DNA from 3 places in the Listeria marthii genome. Region 2 is predicted to be linked to each of the others. Evidence: predicted binding sites of a transcription regulator. Region 2 holds the regulator's gene; each other region holds the start of a gene.
The links. Region 2 encodes Rex, which represses fermentation and respiration genes when NADH is low (regulators of the CRP and FNR family bind a similar motif). Its sites were predicted from a motif close to TTGTGAAATATTTCACAA; they were not measured.

Region 1: a site for Rex is predicted at 1,299-1,316, ahead of HCJ55_RS10675 (flavocytochrome c). Genes of this name have one in related genera too.
Region 3: a site for Rex is predicted at 861-878, ahead of HCJ55_RS04255 (formate/nitrite transporter family protein). Genes of this name have one in related genera too.

The regions. Positions count from the first base shown of each region.
Region 1 covers NZ_JAASWB010000005.1:115,145-117,417, reverse strand. The annotation lists gene HCJ55_RS10675 (flavocytochrome c) at 1-1,253, opposite strand, end outside; gene HCJ55_RS10670 (class I adenylate-forming enzyme family protein) at 1,490-2,273, shown strand, end outside.
Region 2 covers NZ_JAASWB010000001.1:274,100-276,372, forward strand. The annotation lists gene HCJ55_RS01410 (CPBP family intramembrane glutamic endopeptidase) at 1-603, shown strand, start outside; partial or broken gene HCJ55_RS01415 (DUF4305 domain-containing protein) at 605-809, shown strand; gene HCJ55_RS01420 (redox-sensing transcriptional repressor Rex) at 837-1,484, opposite strand; gene HCJ55_RS01425 (ABC-F family ATP-binding cassette domain-containing protein) at 1,795-2,273, shown strand, end outside.
Region 3 covers NZ_JAASWB010000002.1:295,584-297,856, reverse strand. The annotation lists gene HCJ55_RS04265 (DUF1648 domain-containing protein) at 1-202, shown strand, start outside; gene HCJ55_RS04260 (effector binding domain-containing protein) at 276-779, shown strand; gene HCJ55_RS04255 (formate/nitrite transporter family protein) at 895-1,707, shown strand; gene HCJ55_RS04250 (NAD-dependent succinate-semialdehyde dehydrogenase) at 1,910-2,273, shown strand, end outside.

The DNA.
Region 1 (2,273 bases), on a different contig from region 2:
ATTGCAGTTGTTCTACCGAATGCTTCGTCTTTTTTGTTTTTCACGCTTGCATTCCAAGTATCTACTGTTTTAGCTAGGTTTTCTTTGGAAACATTGATTTTACCAGCTAATTCATCAATTGTTTTACCTTCTTCAACAAAGCCCATTTCTTCGTATTGCGCGATTGCTTTTACGCGCTCTTTAACGCCAGCATCGAAAATTAGGTACGCTGTTTTTTCTGGTAATTTGTTGATAGAAGCTGTTACGTTATCACGTGTGTCTAACTCATTGCCAAAACGGTTACCTTGCGCTGAAACTAAAATGGCACCTTCGCCACGAACTGCTTCACCGATAAGGTAAGATTTATCTTGTTGAACTGTTGGGTGAACTTGGATTTGATCCATATCCACTGTTGTTCCGCCAAGTTTTTCGATCATTTTAATACCGTCGCCAGTACTTCCTTCTTGGTTCGTTGTTACATAGCCTTTTAAGTCTGGGCGTTCTTTTTCAATCATATCTTTATTAGCTCCGTAACCGCCAGTTGTTACAACTACTGCATTTGAACTAATTGTTTTTTCGTCATTATTGTTTAATTTTACTTTAACACCAGTTACTTTGCCGTCTTTTTGCGTAATTTCTTTTACGTCTGCATTAACGAAAACTGGGATTTTTTGTTCTTGAACATTTTTTAGTAAACCGTCTACTAAGTATTTACCAACAGCCGAACCATCTTCCGGACGGTGTGTACGTTTTTCGCTCATTCCGCCTGTGATTGTTAAGTTGTTTAATTTAATGTCCATAGAGTCCAACCAGTCAATCGCGCTGGCGGAATTGTCTACGAAAAAACGAAGCATAGCTTTATCGTTTGTTCCGTGACCACCTTTTAATGTTTCTTCGTAAAATTTGTCGTTGCTATCATTAATTCCTTGTTCTTTTTGGAATTTAGTTTCAGATGCATTCATACCAGAAGAGGCTTTCATAGTGTTTCCGCCTGCTAGTGGCATTTTTTCAAGGATTACTGGGTTCATACCTTTCGCTTTTGCTTCTAGTGCTGCTGACATCCCTGCGCCGCCCGCACCAACAATAACGATATCGTATTTATCTTTTAATTCAGATGGATCTGTGTAGCTAGTTTTGGATGCTCCCGATGTTACTTCTGTTTTCTCTTTCTCTTTAGCCGTGTCACTTTTACTTGAGTTGTTACTGCCACAACCTGCAATGACTAGTGCAAGCGATAGTAGCATGATGAGTGTTGTAGCTAACCTTTTTTTCATTTTTGTACCTCCACTTTTTTGAAAATTTTTCCCTAATCCAATAGTTTGTGATTATATTAACATATTATATCACTAATTGAGATATCTTTACAGGGCATCTCCAAGATTTTTCAAAATAAGAAAAAAAGCAATTTACAGACTTTTTTACAAAGATGTAAATGTTTTCTATAACTACTCCTCATTATTTCGACAAAGTGATATAATAACAACATCAAATATTAAAGGAGTCTCGCCATATGACGATAAAAAAGTACGAACCGCTTAATCTCTATACCAATTTCAAAAATGCAGCTGAACGCTATCCAGAAATGCCCATCCATTTTGATGAAGAGCTTGTAACTTTTCCAGAATTAGGCTTGCACACAACTTACAAAAAATGCGAAGAAGCTATTATTCAAAAAGCTGCTCATCTACATAAATTCGGTGTTCGCAAAGAAGAAAAAGTAATCGTTTATAAATCTGCCAAATTCGATTCCTATATTTTAGCAGTTGCGATTTCTTATCTTGGAGCTGTGCCAATCATGGTTTCGCCGCATCTCCCAGCGTCCACTATCGATATTTTCGTCAATCGATTAGACCAACCTTGGTTACTTTTTGATTCCGAAACTTCCGAGAAAAGTCACCAATTAAACAATTTGCCAGATGCTAGATTGATCAATGCTGAACAATTGTTTAAAGCGCCACTTGACGGCTACACTTGCGAACAAGAAGAATTACCAAAAGATATGATTGCCTATATGACACACACTTCCGGAACAACGGGCGTACCAAAATTAATTGCCCACTCCGCGAATTCGATGGGCTGGAGAACAAAATACCAACGACGCATTCTTAATTTCATCAAACCAAGAGGGCTCGTAGCTTTCCATATTTCACCAGTACATTCTCGCTTTAACATTGGCGTATCTTCCTTGATGTCACTTGGTTTCCCGCTACTACCAATTGCGAACCCATCCAAAGCGAATGTCGAAAAAGTACTACGCGAATATAAACCATACGTGCTTGAAACACATCCAAACC
Region 2 (2,273 bases):
ATTTTATTAAGTGTCACTTCCCTTTCGGCGGAAGATGCTGCGGCTTATGGAATGGTTATTTGGTCGATATTTTCTAATCTTTTATCGCTGGCTATTATCATTCCGATGCTTTATAGAAAACCAAAAGAAAATAAAATTGAACTCGGTGAAAAAACGAAACCACTATTTAGTATCGTTTGGATTATCGGTGGTGTCATTGGATTATATGTAGCGCAAATTATTTGTAGCATTATTATTACGATGATTTCTGGGGACATGAGCACGTCTGCAAATACGGAATTACTAGTTGATTTGACAAAAGCTGCACCGATTTTCTTGATTTTCATTTCCATTCTAGGCCCAATTTTAGAAGAGCTTGTATTTAGAAAAGTGGTTTTTGGTGGGCTGAGCAATGTCATGAATATTCATGTGGCTGCGGTTATTAGTTCGCTTTTCTTTGGACTGCTTCATGGGGATATTTCCTTTTTACTGACTTATTTTGTCATCGGACTGATTCTTTGTTTTCTTTATACGAAAACGAAACGGATTGTGGTTTCGATGGGCGCTCATATTTTGATGAACACGATTGTTTTGCTTTTGAGTCTCGGAATAATTGGAGGATAATATGAAAAATTCATTAATTAAGCAAAGTTTTCTTTATTTTGCGCTTGGTCTTGTATTTGTATATTTTGTTATTGTTCGTGTAGCTGAATATGGTTATGATATCCTTGCTTATATACTTATTATAATGACATTAATGGATTTTGGGATTGGTATCGGCTTGATTATTACCGGACTGAGAAGACGTAAAAAAAACCTGTAGAAAGTAAGTTTTAGCTTACCTTCTACAGGTTTTTTTATTCTGTTTTCGCTGGATAATTTTCCAGGAAATAGATTAACGTTTGTAATTCCGTTGTAAGATCGATATGGTGCACACGAACTTGTTTTGGAACACTGATACGAGCTGGTGTAAAGTTTAGGATACCTTTAACATCTGCTTCGATTAAACGATCTACCGTTACTTGTGCTTCGTCAGCTGGAACTGTCAGAATAACTACTTCCACACCGTTTTCACGAACAATTTCTTCCATATCATTTAAATGATAAATCGGAATATCTTGTTGAACACTACCTACTTTCGCTGGATCCACATCAAATGCAGCAACGATTTTGATATTATTGTTTTTCATGAAATTATAATGTAATAATGCTGTCCCTAGGTTACCAACACCGATAAGTGCAACATTTGTCTGTTTGTCCTGACTGAGTGTTTTGCTGAAAAAGTCGAGTATGTATGAAACGTTATACCCGTATCCTTTCTTACCTAATGCGCCAAAGTACGAAAAATCACGTCGAATAGTCGCTGAATCAACTTTCACCGCTTCACTTAATTCCGCTGATGATACTCGTTCCTTACCTGACTCATCTAGGTATTTCAAGTAACGATGATATAATGGTAAGCGTTTTGCTGTCGCTTGTGGAATTTTAGTTGTTTCCTCCATCATGCCTTCTGTCCCTTCTTCTTTTAAATTTTTTCTGAAGTTGAAGCTTTTGTGAACTGTACTTCCTTTCACATGCTTGCTTATATACTATAAACATTTCACAAGGAATGCACAAACTTTTTGCTCATAACTTTCAAGTAAGGTTTTGTCCCGCAAAATATCCGGTGCAGTCCTTCTTTTCTATTCTACGCTAAAATCACAAATAATGCGAGTGTTTTCACAAACTAACTGATTCGTGAACAATTGGCTATCTCATTGCGATTACTTGGCTTTTAAGATAAACTAGTAGGGAGAACGTTCGAGGAGAGAGATTATGATATTATTACAAGTTCAGCAAATTTCTAAATTCTTCGGTGCAGAAGTAATTTTAGATAATATTAAATTAGAAGTAAAAACTGGTGACCGAATTGCTTTAGTTGGCAGAAATGGCGCAGGAAAATCTACTTTACTTAAAATCATCGCAGGCAAAATGAGCTATGACGGCGGAACCATTTCCAAACCTAAAAGTGTCGAAATTGGCTATTTGGCGCAAAACACTGGGCTAGAGTCTTCCAAAACTATTTGGGATGAAATGCTTAGCGTGTTTGACTCACTTCGAAAAATGGAAGCTGATTTGCGCAAAATGGAGCTTCGTCTCGGCGAACCAGAACTATATAATGACCCGGAAAAATATCAAGCATTGATGACGGATTACGATACATTGCAGCATACCTTTAAAGAAATTGGCGGGTATACGTATGAAGCTGAAATCCGCTCTGTTTTAAATGGTTTGCGCTTTTATCCTGATGATTA
Region 3 (2,273 bases), on a different contig from region 2:
GCCCGATGGTGTGAATAAACCAATTCGCGATGATGATGCGTTTTGGAAAGCGGGTGTTATTTATTTTAACCGAAACGATCCAGCTTTATTTGTAGAAAAACGCTTTGGGATTGGTTGGACGATTAATACAGCTCGTCCGGTTGCTTGGTTATCTTTTGTCATTATTATTGCTGTTATCATTTTAATTAGCGTCTTGTTTTAACTTGTTCGGAGTGGGGTATTTACCATATGTTATGCAGGTCTTGGTGAGATGCTTTTTAAAGGAGTAGATAATCATGGCGATTAGGTTAAAGCGACTAGAGGAATGGGAAGGATTTACTGGTATTGCATTCGTCCGCGAAGGTCTTAAAACAGAAGCCTTACACACAGAAATTAGAAGCGCCTTCAAAGAAATGCTCAAACTTGCGCAAGAACTAGCTGATTTTTCCGAACAAAAAACGTTTTATGGTATTTCTGTCCATAATATAGAAGATGGGATAACGCATTATTCGGTCATTCCCGTAGAACAAAAATATCCTAATTTAAAAGAACCGCTAGAGTGGATTGAAGTGCCGGCTCATACGTATTTTGTTGCCGAGCATATCCCAGGTACCGACATAATCGAAAGCTACGAAGAAATTGCCAGAGCGATTCAAGCGAAGAACTACAAGCCATACATTACAGCAAACAATCCCGTCTTTGATCCATTACCATTCAAATTGGAACTGTATACGATAGACGAGAGTGAGAAGGCAAATATCGAAATTAGAATTCCTGTCGTTAAAGAACTTCATACGTAAAAATGCGAGCCTGGGACTTTTGTTCTGGGCTTTTTTATACTAGCAAGCTGTTTTTGAGTGTGCTATAATAAGTACGCTATTTTGTGATTATTTTAACAAGAAGGAAGGGATTCATGTGGGATATTACAGCCCGCAGGAAGTAACAGAGATTACGATTGAGAAAGGGACCCAAAAAGCAAATTCAAGTACGTTAACACTTGTATTGCTAGGCTTTTTAGGTGGAGCTTTCATCTCGCTTGGTTACTTATTATACATACGTGCAGTAGGAACAATGCCTCACGAATGGGGAAGTTTTGCAACGCTAATTGGAGCGAGTTTGTTTCCAGTTGGACTTGTTTGTATCTTGCTAGGTGGAGGAGAACTAATCACTGGCAACATGATGGCCGTAGCGATTGCTTGGTATGACAAAAAAATTTCCTTCCAACAACTTCTTAGAAACTGGGCCATTGTGTCCGTAATGAACTTAGTAGGCGCCTTTTTCGTCGCTTATTTCTTTGGACATTTCGTTGGCTTAACAGAAGGCGATTTCTTACCAAAAACCCTCGCAACAGCTGGTGCAAAAATTAACGATCCTTTCTGGGTTGCTTTTGTTTCCGGTATTGGTTGTAACTGGTTTGTAGGAATTGCTGTTTGGCTTTGTTACGCGGCCAAAGATTTCGCTGGAAAAATTCTCGGCATTTGGTTCCCAGTAATGGCCTTTGTCGCAATTGGATTCCAGCACGTTGTCGCCAACATGTTTATCATTCCAGCCGCGATTTTCGCTGGATACTATTCATGGGCAGATTTTATTTGGAACGTCATCCCAGTATACTTAGGAAACGTCGTCGGCGGAGCAGTGTTCGTCAGCCTATTCTACTTCCTTGCCTATAAGAAAAACGCACCAAAAAAAGTAAAAGAAGAAATTCATCAACCAATTGAAGAAAATTAAGCCAAAAAGCTAGTTGCATTCCGTGTAACTAGCTTTTTTTATAAAAAATTTAAATACTTTCTCAGTCCTATCATGCCGGGATAGAACCACTTTTTTCAGAGGTGGTTTGCTTAAAATTCTGATTAGCTTTTTTTATTTGTGGAAAACACTAATATAAGCAGCACGAAGCATCGGCAGAAAATTTGATGGAGGAGTGGTATTTTTGAGTATTAAAGAAACAGCATTACCAAAAGTTCAAACAAAATTATTTATAAATGGAAAATGGATAGATGGAGATAATAAGGAAACGAAAGATATCGTCAACCCAGCAACTGGCGAAGTGATTGCAAAAATTGCCCAAGCGGGACCGAACGAAACGAACCAAGCGATTAAAGCCGCGAAAGACGCCTTTTCTGACTGGGCAAAAATGGAGCTAGCAGATCGCGTCAAATTATTACACAAAATTGCTGATTTAATGGAAGAAAAAGCAGATACATTAGCAAAAATCATGACGCTTGAACAAGGTAAACCGCTAAAAGAATCAAAAGGAGAAGTCCTAGTTGGCGCTGAAAACTTCCGATTTGCAG